One region of the Nocardia sp. 852002-20019_SCH5090214 genome, then DNA from elsewhere that is predicted to be linked to it. Evidence: riboswitches for the same ligand, from Rfam matches in the RefSeq annotation. Region 1 holds a riboswitch; the other holds the start of a gene.
What was found. Region 1 has a riboswitch for S-adenosylmethionine ahead of A5780_RS15540 (aminotransferase class V-fold PLP-dependent enzyme). Riboswitches for the same ligand answer to the same signal wherever they lie in the genome.

Region 2: linked by a shared signal. The riboswitch ahead of A5780_RS04070 (rhodanese-like domain-containing protein) and the one ahead of A5780_RS15540 (aminotransferase class V-fold PLP-dependent enzyme) in region 1 are both predicted to bind S-adenosylmethionine.

The regions. Positions count from the first base shown of each region.
Region 1 is NZ_LZMK01000193.1:21,016-28,274, reverse strand. It holds gene A5780_RS15565 (zinc-dependent metalloprotease) at 1-509, opposite strand, end outside; gene A5780_RS15560 (D-alanyl-D-alanine carboxypeptidase/D-alanyl-D-alanine-endopeptidase) at 524-1,951, opposite strand; gene ppa (inorganic diphosphatase) at 2,220-2,711, shown strand; gene A5780_RS15550 (crotonase/enoyl-CoA hydratase family protein) at 2,841-3,662, opposite strand; gene A5780_RS15545 (flavin reductase family protein) at 3,848-4,312, shown strand; SAM riboswitch class IV at 4,420-4,533, shown strand; gene A5780_RS15540 (aminotransferase class V-fold PLP-dependent enzyme) at 4,581-6,047, shown strand; gene A5780_RS15535 (hypothetical protein) at 6,064-6,252, opposite strand; gene A5780_RS15530 (DUF2752 domain-containing protein) at 6,282-6,734, opposite strand; gene A5780_RS15525 (glyoxalase superfamily protein) at 6,799-7,176, opposite strand; gene A5780_RS15520 (TetR/AcrR family transcriptional regulator) at 7,195-7,259, opposite strand, start outside.
Region 2 is NZ_LZMK01000030.1:29,479-36,737, reverse strand. It holds gene A5780_RS04090 (HAD-IIA family hydrolase) at 1-5, shown strand, start outside; gene A5780_RS04085 (MarR family winged helix-turn-helix transcriptional regulator) at 70-537, opposite strand; gene A5780_RS04080 (type 1 glutamine amidotransferase family protein) at 534-1,160, opposite strand; gene A5780_RS04075 (O-succinylhomoserine sulfhydrylase) at 1,207-2,421, opposite strand; gene A5780_RS04070 (rhodanese-like domain-containing protein) at 2,462-2,884, opposite strand; SAM riboswitch class IV at 2,903-3,016, opposite strand; gene A5780_RS04065 (hypothetical protein) at 3,071-3,502, opposite strand; gene A5780_RS04060 (FAD-dependent oxidoreductase) at 3,769-5,172, shown strand; gene A5780_RS04055 (amidohydrolase) at 5,222-6,106, shown strand; gene A5780_RS04050 (CaiB/BaiF CoA-transferase family protein) at 6,217-7,259, shown strand, end outside.

The DNA of each region.
Region 1 (7,259 bases):
ATGATGTTGGGGGCGACCAGCAACAGGGTGCCGTCCGGCCCGCTGAACGGGTCGTATTGGCCGAGGATCGCGGTGGACAGGAAGGCCAGCATCGCCCCGGCCTGAACACCGGCCGGTTTCCCGGCGAAACGGCCGCGCTCGTCGTCGGCGGACCCGGTGAGTTCGGACATGGATTCGGCGGCCGCGCGGATCCAGCCGCGGCGATCGACGATCGTGGCCTGCGGAACGGGCTGGTCGTCGAGGAGCAGACTCACCTCGCGCACCGGGCCCTCGGCCCGCACGGACGCCTCGGACAGTTCCTGGACGACCTGTTCGGCCGAATACCGCGTGGTGCGGGGACCGGACGGCACGACGGCGCTACCGGCGCGTGCGGCCAGCTGCCAATCGACCGAGCCGGCCAGCACCGAGCGCTTCGCGGCCGAGTTCGTCGCCACCTCCACGGGTTCGCGACCGGCGACCGCGGCATCGTCGGCGGTACGGCCATCGGCGGGGTCACCGGATCCGGTCATCGCATTTCCACCCGTCAGGAGCATCCACAGTTGCGAAGCGTGGTGGCGACGGCGTCCAATGCCGGACGGCTGGCCTCGGGGGGCCGATCGTTCGACATCAGCGCGAAGGTCATGACCCGGCCGTCGCGATCCAACACATATCCAGCCAACGCGCTCGACACGGACAGAGTTCCGGTCTTGGCGCGCACCCAGCCCGCTCCGGAGCGTTCGGGGCCGCCGTCGACGAACCGCACGGCCAGCGATCCGGTACCGCCGGCGACCGGCAGATAGTCCAGCAGCGGCGCCAGCGGAGAGGCGACCGCGGCGGTGTCACCGGTGTCGACGACCGAGGGCGCGGCGGTCCCGCCCGGATCCGCACCGCCCGGCTGCGCGGACGCGGCCGACTCGGCGATGATCCGGTCGAGCAATCGCGCCGGAACCCGGTCGTCGGTGGACAGTCCGCTGTTGTCGATCTGGGTGACGCCCGCGGTGTCGAAACCCGCCGCCTTCAACGCCGTCAAGGTGGCGGAGGCGGCACCGGCGAACGACTGCTCACCACCGGTCGCCGCGGCGATCTCCCGGCCGATCGTCTCGGCGAGCACATCGTCGGAGTGAATCATCATGTCCCGCAACCGGTCTCGCAGCTGCGCGGATTCCACGTGGGCCAGTTCGGCGGCGCCGGGCGCGGCCTTGCCGAGCCGTACCTTCGCGGGGTCGGCGCCCAGCTCCAGCGCCAGCCGGCGACCCGCGTCCAAGGCGGGAGTGGCCGAACGCGGCGAATATTCGACCAGCGGGTCGAGGCGACCGCCATCGATCATCACCGGTTCGATCGGCGCCCATGAACCGCCCGCGATATCGGCCGGATCCCAGCCGGCCGGTGAGGTCGGGCCGGAATACAGCGAGGTGTCGACGACGACCGTGTCGACCGGATGGCCGGCGGCACGAATCTGGGCCACCAGATCCGACAACTTCGGCCCGTCCGGGTAGTACCCCTTGCCGTCGGCCTGCGCGGTCAGGGTGGGATCGCCGGCGCCGACCAGCACCACCTCACCGGGCGCCGAGCCGGCCACCACCCGGGTGGTGAGCCGATGATCCGGCGGCAGGACCAGCAGGGCCGCCGCCGTGGTCATGACCTTGAGGGTGGACGCCGGGATCATCGGCTTGTCCGGATCGGCGCTCCACAGCGTGGCGCGGGTGTCGGGGTCGGAGATCGATCCGGCGAAATTGCCCAGGTCCGGACTGGTCGCCACATGGGACAGGGCATCGGCCAGGCCCTGGCGGCTGGGTTCGGGCGCATTCGCCGAGGCGGGATTCAGCTGCGGAAAAGGCTTCACGGGGGCCGGGGGTGCGGCTATCGTCAAACCCCCGTGCCGGAATTCCTCGGTCCACGGGCGCACCGTCACCAGGGCGACCGTGGCCACGACGACGGCGACAACGGTTGCGACCAGCACCGCGACCCACATATTGCGGCGTCGGCGAGCGGCCAGCCCACCGATGTTCTTCCTACCTCGACCTACCACGTGACAGCTGTCTCCCTATTCACCCGTGTGAGGCGGACGCTCCCTGCCGCACCCATGCGCGCATCGACCACACTATCCTCACCTCGCCGGCGTTCCACCGAACGAGCTGGCGAGTCGGCAGCCCACCGAACCGGTCGGCGAGTCGGCCGCGGCACACGCCGGCGAGCAGCCGTACCGCATCAACGCATACGCATCGGACGAAGGAGATGACGTGGAGTTCGACGTCACCATCGAGATCCCCAAGGGGCAGCGCAACAAGTACGAGGTCGACCACGAGACGGGTCGGGTGCGGCTGGACCGCTACCTCTACACCCCGATGGTCTACCCGGCCGACTACGGCTACATCGAGAACACCCTGGGCTCCGACGGCGACCCGCTGGACTGCCTGGTGCTGCTGCCCGAGTCGGTGTTCCCCGGCGTGATCGTCGAGGCCCGTCCGGTGGGTGTGCTGCTGATGAGCGACGAGGCCGGCGGCGACGAGAAGGTTGTCGCGGTTCCGTCCGGTGACAAGCGCTGGGATCACATCCAGGATGTCAACGACATCCCGGAGTTCGAGCGCAAGGCCATCGAGCACTTCTTCGAGCACTACAAGGACCTCGAGCCCGGCAAGTGGGTCAAGGTCGACGGCTGGGACGGCCGGGCCAAGGCCGAGACTCTCGCCGATGAGGCGTTCAAGCGGCTGCAGGAGCAGGGCGGGCACTGAGTGCCGCCGGCGACCCGTGCCGCCGGGCCGCCGGGCATCCCTACCGAGCGAGGGCGCTCGCGGGCGTATGCGTCCCGCGGGCGCCCTCGCCGATTCGGCAGCCGTGTCGGCAGGCCGCCGGCTCGAGCGCTACTTGCCCTGGAACTTCGGCTTGCGCTTCTCGAAGACGGCCTGGATCGCCTCGGTCAGATCCTCCGAGGGCAGGAAGGCCGCGTTCCACGCCGACACGTACCGCAGCCCGTCGGCCACCTTGCCGGCCTTGGGCTGATCGAGCACGTCCTTGATGCCCTGCACGACCAGCGGCGGGTTCGCGGCGATCTCCTCCGCCAGCGTGTGCGCGGCGGCCAGTACCGCCTCCTGGTCGGGGTAGACGTCGTTGATCAGGCCGATCTTCTCCGCGCGCGCGGCGTCGATGTCCTTGCCGGTGTAGGCGAGCTCGCGCACATGGCCCTCGCCGATGATGCCCGGCAACCGGTGCAGCGACCCGATGTCGGCGACGATGGCGACCTTGGCCTCGCGCAGGCTGAAGCTGGCCTCCGCGCTGGCCAGGCGGATATCCGCGGCGGCGATCAGATCGAGTCCGCCGCCCACGCACCAGCCGGAGATCGCGGCGATCACGGGTTTGCGGCAGTCGGCGACCGCGGTCACCGAGGCCTGCATGCGCCGGATCTCGTAGAGGAAATCGGTGCGCGGTGCGGCCAGGGCCTTCTCGGCCAGCAGCGGACCGAAGGTCGGGCTCATCGCGGGCAGATCGAGACCGTAGGAGAAGTGCTTACCGGAACCGGTGAGCACGATCGCGCGGATCTCCGGATCGGCGTCCAGCTCGCCGAAGATCAGCGGCAACTCACTCCAGAAATCCGGGCCCATGGCATTGCCCTTGCCGGGTCCGGTCAGCGTCACTCGCGCGACGTGACCGGTGCGCTCGACGTCGAAAGCCTTCCAATCACTCATTCGTACAGCGTATCGGGGCAGTTCGGCGGCACCGGGACAGCGGTCGGGATTGCGGGAGAGCGGGCAGGACGTAGGTTGGAAGCGTGAGCAGTTCCCAGCGACCCGACGCCGAGCTGGCCGATCTCGAACCCGAGCGACTCCGACCTCAGCACGACGGCATCACCGCAGCGCAGTACCGAGCCGCCATGCGCCACTACCCCGCAGGAGTGACGATTGTCACCCTGAGCCGGCCGGAACGCCCGGTGGGATTCACCGCCACCTCCTTCGCCTCGCTGTCGCTGGATCCGCCGTTGATCTCGTTCAACATCGCGCACACCTCCTCGTCCATCGACGCGATGACCGAGGCCGATTCGGTCGTCGTGCACTTCCTCGGCGAACATCAACAGCATCTGGCACAGCGGTTTTCGCGTGCCGCCGAACAGCGTTTCGCCGACCCGGAGTTGTGGTCGACGCTCGACACGGGCGAGCCGGTGCTGCACGGCACCCCGATCTGGGTGCGCGCCACGGTGCACCGGCTGATCCCGATCGGCGACCACACCCTGGTCGTCGGACTGGTCACCCGCGTACACGACGACACCGGCGGCGAACCGATGCGCAACCCGCTGCTGTACTACAACGGCACCTATCATCGCCCGGCCGGATTGGACTGAGCCACAAGCTGTTTCACGCATGTCGCGATTGCGGCGCGGCGCGGCGCACCTTCTCGCCGGATGCCGGCGCTTGACAATGCCCGGCGAATTCTGCCAATCTCGGCTCAGGTCACGAGTACCAGCGTCAAGCCCCGGCTAGCTGGTCGGCAACCCTCCTCCGCGGTGGGGTGCTCCGGGTGACGACCTGGCCGCTGCTCGATCGAGCACGGCAAGCGCGGACTCCGATCACCCTCCACATCCGGAGTCCCTGAACAAAGGGATCGTCCCGATGCGTACTGCTGTCTCGACAATTGCCGCCGCCACCGCCGAAACGGTTGTCCCGGAACAGGTTTGCTCTCACCGAGGCTGCGCCTCCCGCTCCGGCGCCGCCTGCACCTGCTCGGCGCCGGACTGCGCCGGCAATGCCACCCGTTCCTGCCGCACCGGTGAACCGATCGCGCGCGTCTCCGGGTGCGATCTACGAGTTCCGTTGGTACAGGGCGGTTTCCGTACCTACGCGAACTTCGACTACGCCGCCAGCGCGCCCGCCCTGGCCCAGGTCACCGACCGTGTGAACGAGCTGCTCCCCTCTTACGCCAGCGTGCACCGCGGCGCCGGATACGCCTCCCGCATCAGCACCGACTGCTACGAGGCGGCACGGGTTTCGGTCGCCCGGGCGGTGAACTGCGCCGACGACCAGGTCGTGGTGTTCACCCGCAACACCACCGACTCCTTGAATCTGCTGGCCTGCTGCGTTCCCGGCGACACCGTGGTGCTCGATATCGAGCACCACGCGAACTTCCTGCCCTGGACGCGCCGCGGCCGCCGGGTGGTCCCCGCCGCCGAGACGATCGCGGAGACGCTGCACCGGATCGAGGCCGAGCTGTGCGCCGAACCGGCTGCGCTGCTTGCGATTACGGGGGCGTCGAATGTGACCGGCGAGGTGCTGCCGCTGGCGGAACCGACCGCACTCGCCCATCGCCACGGCGCCCGCATCCTGGTCGATGCAGCGCAGCTGGCCCCGCACCGCCGAATCGACCTGCAGGCGTTCGCGGAATCCGGCGGAACCGGCATCGACTATCTGGCCTTCTCCGGGCACAAGCTGTACGCGCCCTTCGGCGCCGGTGTGCTGGTGGGTCGGCGGGACTGGCTGGACGCGGCCCCGCCATATCTGGCGGGCGGCGGAGCGGTCACCGCCGTCACCACCGAACAGGCGCACTGGGCGCCCGCACCGCAGCGGCACGAGGCGGGATCACCGAACGTCTTGGGCGCGGCGGCCGTCGCGGCGGCCTGCGAAACGTTGAGCGCCCTCGACGAACAAGCCGTGGTCGAGCACGAACACCACCTGATTCGCCGCCTGCGCGACGGACTGGAAACCGTTGCGGGAGTGCGGCAATTGCGAATCTTCTCCGACAGCGCCGACAGTGTGGGCATCGTGGCGTTCACCGTCGACGGGTTCGAGCCCGGCCGCGTCGCGGCGTATCTGTCGGCCGAATTCGGCATCGGCGTCCGCGACGGGCGATTCTGCGCTCATCCACTGTTGCAGCGGCTGGGCGTCGACGGCGCGGTGCGCGCAAGCGTCGGCCTGGGCACGTCGGTCGCGGATGTCGATCGACTGCTCGAGGCGCTGCGTCGATTGGTTCGAGACGGCGCTGCGTGGAACTACACGTATGCGGGCGGACAGTGGTCGCCTCTGCCGGAGACCCGGCCGGGTTTGACCGAGGCGGCGCACGGCGCGGCGCCGTGCACCCTCTGATCCAGCGCGATCCGATTCACGGCACCAGGTAGCGGGCGGCCAATTCCTCGATCAGCGGATCGCCGTCGGGAACGGACTCGATGGCCTCGAGGTCCTTCTCGATCGCGATCTGGCGCGGGTCGTCCTGCTCGGGGTCCGGCGCGCCGTCCTCGTTCAATTGGCGCAGCATCTTCTCGCGCACCCGAGCCTTCAGTGAATCAGCGATTTCCTGGGTCATACTTCCAGCATGCCCGCCTAGACCGGGGCCAACCAGGTACCCCAGGGGGTGTTGCGGGCGACGGTGAACACCACGAGCAGCCCGATCAACCACCATTGCGCCTGGCCACGAAGGGTAAAGGGAAAGGCGGTGTCGGCTCTGCCGTGCCAGCGGCCCAGGGCCCACCGTCCCCACCACAATGCGAGGGTGAGCAGCAGCGGAAGCACGAAGACATTGCTGTGCAGCGCGTCGAGCACCCGGCCTTCGGTGAGATTGTGCACAGCACGCAATCCACCGCATCCCGGGCACCACCATCCGGTCAGCGCATAGAACGGACAGATCCCGTACGCCCCCTGGCTGTGCGGATCGCGGAAGTGCAGCACCGTAGCCGCGGCGACCACCGCACCGGCCGCCAGCAGCGGCCCGCCCTGAGTGCGCCATCCGGTGCGCGGCACCGACCGTTCGCCGGGCAGCTCGCGCGCGATATCCACAGTGTTCACGGTAATCGGCGGCACGGGTGAGCCGCCAGCCGTCGCCCCACCGCCGGATGTCGGTTCAGGCCGGTTGGGCGAATCGCAGGATGTTGCCGAACGGGTCGGTCACGGCGAAACCCCGGCCGCCGGGGCCGTCGTCCGGGCGCCCGGGTTTGGCGTACCGGTATTCCGCCGCGGCCAACTCGGATTGCCAGGCGTCGATATCGTCCACAGCGATCCACACCACCGATCCCGGCGTGCCGTCGCCGTGATGCTCACTGAGATGCAGCCGGGCCGCCGCGCGCGAAACCTGCGCGTACAGCGGGAAATTCGCGCCGAACCGATGCTCCCAGTCCACGGTGAAACCCAGGAAGTCCAGGTAGAACTCGTAGGCCAGGCCGACGTCGTAGATCCGCAATACCGGTATCGGAGCGGCGAATCCGATCGCGTCGCTGTGCATGGCCCGATCGTCACATATTCACCGGGCCCGCGTCGTGACCGGCGCGGTGAGGGAACCGGCGAGCATGTCGATGACCTGGTCCC
Region 2 (7,259 bases), on a different contig from region 1:
CCTGAGCGGGAAAGTCGGGCCGGCGCACCGGAGGTCCGCCGGCACGGTACTTTCCGGCGCAGGAACCCATCAGTCCGGACTTCCGCCGCGCTCCCCGGCTTCCAGCGCCTCCAGCGCGGCCGACAGATCACCCAGCGCATCCACCACTTCGGCGAAACGCTGCGAACCCAATTGTCGCGCAAGCTGTTTCGCCATGACAGCATGCTTCGGGGTGATCCGGCGGACGGCAGCGTAGCCCGCATCGGTGATCGCCACCAGCTTCGCGCGGCGATGCGACGGATTCGGCCGGTATTCGGCCAATCCCTTGCCCACCAGTAGATCCGCGATGCGCTGCACGCTCTGGCGGGTGATACCCATCTCCCGCGCGATCCCCGATACCGGCAGCGGTTCGTGCAGCACCGCACCCAGCACCTGCCACCAGGCCGCGGTGATCTCCGCCGGTTTCGCCAATTCCTCTGCGATCGTGAGGAATTGGCCGTTCAGCTTGAAGGTCGTGATCGCCGCCGCGGAGAACAGTTCGGCGTCACCGCGGCTCATGCCGGCTCGACCGCCGCGGCCTGCAGGGCGAAGAACCCGCTCGGATCCCGGTCCGCGTAGAGCCGATACCACGCATCCAGGACGGCCGGCTCGAACAGATCCAGCCGCGCGAAGATGTGGCGTGCGAAGTCGATCGGTGCGATGCCGCTCGCGGTGATCAGATCGCCGTCGGTCACCGCCGGCTCGTCCACATAGTGGTGCGCTCCCGAATATCCGGTCGAGGCGAGATTGTCCGCCGCGTTGCCGGTGTGCGGACGAGCATCGAGCAGGCCCTGTTTCGCCAGGCCGTAGGTCGCACCGCAGATCGCCGCGACCGGTACGCCGGCCTTCAGGAAGTCCTCTGCAGCCTGGGCGAACCGCGCCAGCTGCCCGTCCTCCCAGATGTCGGCGCCGGGCAGGATCAGCATCGCGCTGTCGGCCGGGGAGAGCTGGTCCAGAGTGAGATCGGGAACCACGCGCAACCCGCCCATCGAGGTGACCGGCGCGGAGGTGGCGCCGACCGTGCGAATCTGCCGGCTTCCCGGCTCGCGCTGCATCAACGGGCGATTGATGCCGGCCGTCACGTAGCTCGGCTCCCAATCCGCGAACGTGTCGTACACCGCCACATGAACCGTCTGAGTCATGACAGTATGCTGTCATGATTGACAGCATACTGTCAACGCCCGGCGGTCAGCTCAGCGCCTGCTCCAGATCACCGAGCAGATCCTCCACATCCTCGAGACCGATCGAAATGCGCAGCACCCCGTCGGTGAGTCCCACCGCCGCACGGCCTTCCGGACCCATCGCACGATGCGTGGTGGTCGCCGGATGCGTGACCAGGGTCTTGGCGTCGCCGAGGTTGTTGGAGATGTCGACGATGCGCAGCCGGTTCAGCACCTCGAAGGCCCGCTTCTTGCCCTCGTCGGGGCCCGCGGCGAGTTCGAAGGTCACCACGGTGCCGCCGCCGGACATCTGCGCGGTCGCCAGCTCGTGCTGCGGATGCGAGGCGAGGAACGGGTACTTCGTCCAGGCCACGCCCGGATGCTGTTCCAGGAACTCGGCGACGGCCAGCGCGGACTGCGTCGACTGACGCACCCGCAGCGGCATCGTCTCCAGTCCCTTCAGCAGGGTCCAGGCGTTGAACGGACTCAGCGCCGGGCCGGTGTGGCGCATCAGATTCTTGACCGGCCCGTTGATGTAGTCGCTCGTGCCGAGGATCGCACCGCCGAGGACGCGACCCTGTCCGTCGATGTGCTTGGTGCCCGAGTAGACCACCACATCGGCGCCGAGGTCGAGACTGCGCTGCAGCAGCGGCGTCGCGAACACGTTGTCCAGCACGACCTTCGCGCCGGCGGCATGGGCCAGTTCGCTCACCCGCCGCACGTCGACGAGGGTCTGCATCGGATTCGAGGGAGTTTCGAAGAACACCGCGGCCGTCGGCTGCGAGAGCGCCTGCTCCCACTGGTCGAGATCCTCACCGTCGACGAAGACGGTCTCCACGCCCCAGCGCGGCAGGATCTCGTTGCACACCACGAAACAGGAACCGAACAGGCTGCGCGCGGCCACCAGCCGGTCTCCCTGCCCGAGCAGCGCGGCCAGCGCGGTGAACACCGCGGACATGCCGCTGGCGGTGGCGAAGCACGCCTCGGCGCCCTCGAGCAGCCGCATCCGCTCCTCGAACATCGCGACCGTCGGATTGCCGTAGCGCGAATAGACGAAATGCTCGATATCGCCGGTGAAGGCCGCTTCGGCCGCCTCGGCGCTCTCGTAGACGAATCCGGACGACAGATACAGCGCCTCGGAGGTCTCCTCGAACCCGGAGCGGCGCAGCCCGCCGCGCACGCCCAGGGTCGCCGGTCCCACCCCCTCGGGCAGCGGCCGATCGAATGCACCGCCGGTGATCATGACTGCCTCCACGAAAAGAATTGCCGCACAACAGATCCGCTCACGACTGCCGCCACGGCAGGCCGAGTGCGCGCCAACCGGTGCCGCCGCGATGCCCCTCGGCATCCAGCGGACCCTCGAAACCCTCGAGCACGTTGTAGGAGGGCGCGAAACCGGCCGCCGTCGCCGCCGTGGCCGCACCGATCGAACGCTGCCCGGACCGGCACAGGAAGATCACCGGGGCATCGCTGTCGCCCGCGCGATCGGCCAGCACCTGCTTCAACTGCTCCACGAATACGGGGTTGGGTGCGCCGGTGCCGTCGACCCATTCGATGAGGGCGGTCGGCCGCTCGATCGAGGTGGTGTCGGGCACTCCGACGAACCGCCATTCGGCCTCGGTGCGCACATCCACCAGCACCGCATCCGGATTGTCGCGCAACAACTCCCACGCCTGCCCGGGCGTGATGTCACCGGCGTAGCTCACTTGTCGAACCTCCTACGGAATCCGCACTTGCCGCGTCCGGTCGGACCGCGGCCAGGTCGTCACCCGGAGCACCCCACCGCGGAGGAGGGTTGCCGACCAGCGAGCCGGGGCTTACCGCTGGTACTCATGACCTGAACCGAGAATGCCTGGTCACAGGCCCGATTGTCAAACATGGACAGCGGCGGCTCAGGGGTTGACGCACACCAGCCAGGTGCCGTTCTCGCGACTGAAATTCCAGTTCGCCGCGGACTGGCGACCGTCGATCCGGCTGGTCACCGACGCCGTCGCGCGGTCGCCGTCGATGTGCACCGCGTCGACTCCGGCGATCTCCACCTTCTTGCCCGCCGAGTCGGCGCCCAGCGGCGACTTCTTCTCGTCGAACCCGGTGCATTCGGTGGTCTTGCGCCGGTCGGCGTCGGAATCGCTTCTCGCCGTGGCGAAGTTGCGCGCCGCGATGGCGACCCGATCCGGATCTGTGAGATTGTTCTCAGCCGGGCGGGTGATTCCGAGGATGACGACGGCGAGCACCGCCAGGACGGCGATGGCCGCGGCGATCAGGAACGGCTTCGCCGACCGCGTCGTGTCGCGCTGATCGATCGAGGTAGCCGGATCATTCATGCCCTGCATCATCCCCGGCGGGTCCAAGTGTCGAAGATCACGCCCGCATTTTCGCGCGGATACCGGGAATAGCGGCGGTGTGTGCCACCGATAGAATCACCAGAACTCCGGCCACATCCGGTGCACGGATCGGGAGAGCTCCGCGCGGCAACGAGGCAGCATCGGCGGAGCAGTCGGGCAGGCGCCCGGCCCGCACGTCAACTTAGCCTAAGCTAAGAAGGACGGCTGACAAGACGAGAGTTTTCGACCAAAGGGTGCGCGTAGAAATGACCGAACACGCTGGAACGAATAGCGGCGCGGGCGACCGCCCCCTGCGCATCGCGATCGTCGGTGCCGGACCGGCCGGAATCTACGCCGCCGACGCGCTGATGAAGTCCGACGTGGAGGCGAGTATCGACCTCTACGAGCGCATGCCGGCCCCGTTCGGTCTGATCCGCTACGGCGTCGCACCCGACCACCCGCGCATCAAGGGCATCATCACCGCGCTGCACAAGGTGCTCGACAAGCCGCAGGTCCGCCTGCTCGGCAATATCGACTACGGCAGCGACATCGACCTCGAGGACCTGCGCCGCTTCTACGACGCGGTGATCTTCTCCACCGGCGCCAACGCCGACCGCGCCCTGGGCGTCCCGGGTATCGAACTGGACGGCAGCTACGGCGCCGCCGACTTCGTGTCCTGGTACGACGGCCACCCGGACGTGCCGCGCACCTGGCCGCTCGACGCGGAGAAGGTCGCCGTCCTGGGTGTGGGCAATGTGGCGCTCGACGTGGCCCGCGTGCTCGCCAAGACCGGTGAGGAACTGCTGCCCACCGAGATTCCGCCGAACGTCTACGAGGGCCTGCGCAACAACAAGGCCGTCGAGGTGCACGTCTTCGGCCGCCGCGGTCCCGCCCAGGCCAAGTTCACCCCGCTGGAACTGCGCGAACTCGATCACTCGCCGAATATCGAGGTGATCGTCGATCCCGAGGACATCGACTACGACGAGGGCTCGGAAGCCGCGCGCCGCCACTCCAAGCAGGTCGACATGGTCTGCAACACCCTCGAGCAGTGGGCCATTCGCGACGTCGGCGACCGCCCGCACAAGCTGTTCCTGCACTTCTTCGAATCCCCGGCCGAACTGATCGGCGAGGACGGCAAGGTGGTCGGCCTGCGCACCGAGCGCACCACCCTCGACGGCACCGGCAACGTCAAGGGCACCGGAACCTACAAGGACTGGGACGTCCAGGCCGTGTACCGCGCCGTCGGCTACCTGTCGCAGAACATCCCGCAGCTGCCGTTCGACGACCAGGCCGGCACCGTGCCGAACGAGGCCGGTCGCGTGCTCCTCGACGAGGGCGCCGACGGCACCGCCCGCTACCTGCCGCAGACCTACGTCACCGGCTGGATCAAGCGCGGCCCGGTCGGCCTGATCGGCCACACCAAGGGCGACGCCAACGAGACCATCGCCTGCCTGCTCGACGACGCCGCCTCCTTCACCCCGGCCGCCGAACCCGATCCCGAGGCCGTGACGAAGTTCCTCGAGGACAAGGGCATTCCGTTCACCACCTGGGCCGGCTGGTACCGCCTCGACGCCCACGAGCGCTCGCTCGGCGAGCCCGAGGGCCGCGAGCGGGTCAAGGTCGTCGAACGCGAGGACATGCTGCGCGCGAGCGAGCCGCACAAGGTCTGAACACCACGCCGGATCCGCATTCGTCACCGACCTGAGGCATGCTGATCACGTGTTCGATTCACACGTTCACATCATCGACCCGCGGTATCCGCTGGTCGAGAATCAGGGCTACCTGCCGGAGCCGTACACCATCGCCGACTATCGAAAGCGCATGGCGCACTTCGATGTCGACGGTGGTGCGGTGGTGAGTGCGTCCTTCCAGGGCACCGACTCGACGTTCATGATCGCCGCACTGGCCGAACTCGGGCCGAACTGGGTCGGCGTGATCAATCTGCCTTCGGACGTCACCGACGAGCAGATCATCGAACTGGACCGGGCCGGGGTGCGGGCCATCCGGTTCAATCTCAAGCGCGCCGCGGTCGACATCGTCACGCTGACCATGCAGGCCGTGCGCGCCTACGAACTCGCCGGCTGGCATGTCGAGCTCTACATCGACGGATCCATGCTGGGCTCGCTGGAACCGGTCATCTCCAAACTGCCGGCGCTGAGCATCGACCACATGGGCATGTCCGACGAGTGCCTGCCCTATCTGCTGAATCTGGTCGATCGCGGGGCCCGGGTGAAAGCCTCCGGATTCGGTCGGGTGTCGATGGATGTGGAATCGGCGATGCGACGGGTGCACGCGGTCAATCCCGGTGCGCTGATGTTCGGCTCCGATCTGCCGGGCAATCGGGCCGGACGGCCGTTCCGCGATGCCGATATCGAGATCATCGGCCGGGCCGTCGGCGCGGATATGTACCGGGTGCTCGAGGACAACGCCCGCGCCTGCTACCGGCTGCCGATGAAGGTGCGTTCGGCCGAGGATCCCGTGCCGACGCTGCCGATTCCGCGCACCGAACCGCCGACGCTGCGGCTGCGCCGCTCGGAACTGCCCCAGCCGCCGAAACGGAACCAGCCCCCGGACCGGACGCGACCGCTGCGGATCATCGAATAGCCACGCACACCGCACCCGGATGCCGTGCGTCACATCCACCGCTTATTGTCGTAGTGTCAACACCGGCGCGCGCCGCCGGTCGCAGGATCGACGACGAACCGAGGTAGGGCGTGAGCACTTCATCCACCACCACCGGACAGGGCCCACTCGCGGGCATCAAGGTTCTGGAGCTGGCCGGAATCGGCCCCGGCCCGCACGCGGCACTGCTGCTGGCCGATCTGGGCGCCGATGTGGTGCGCGTGCAGCGTCCCGGCCAGCTGCCGGGATTCATGGAACGACCGCAGTGGCGGGGACGCACCATCGTCGAGGCCAACCTCAAGGATCCCGCCGATATCGAGAAGGTGCTCGGCCTGATCGACAAGGCCGATGTGCTGCTGGAGGGTTTCCGGCCCGGCGTCACCGAGCGGATGGGACTGGGCCCGGACGTCACCCTCGAGCGCAACCCGCGCCTGATCTACGGCCGGATGACCGGGTGGGGACAGTACGGCCCGCTCGCCGACCGCGCCGGCCACGACATCAACTACATCTCGCTGACCGGTGTGCTCAACGCCATCGGCCGCAAGGGTGAGCGCCCGGTCCCGCCGCTGAACATGGTCGGCGACTTCGGCGGCGGTTCGATGTTCCTGGTGATGGGTGTGCTCTCCGCGCTGGTGGAGCGGTCGATCTCCGGTAAGGGCCAGGTGATCGACGCCGCGATGATCGACGGTGCGCTCTCCCTCTCGCACATGATCTGGGGTATGCGCGGCATGGGCCTGTGGTCGGACGAGCGGGGCACCAACCTGCTCGACACCGGTATGGCCTTCTACGACACCTACGAGACCTCCGACGGCAAGTACATGGCCGTCGGCTGCATCGAACCGCAGTTCTACGCCGAATTCCTGAAGGGTCTCGAGATCGACCCCGAGGGCCTGCCGATGCAACTCGACCCCAACGGCCAGGATCAGCTGCGCAAGCTGTTCACCGAGAAGTTCAAGACCAAGACCCGCGACGAATGGGCCGCGATCTTCGACGGCACCGACGCCTGCTGCACCCCGGTCCTCACCTTCACCGAGGCCACCGAGAACGGCCATATCACCGCCCGCGAATCCCTGGTCGAGATCGACGGCGTGGTCCAGCACGCCCCCGCCCCGCGCTTCTCCCGCACCCAGGGCGG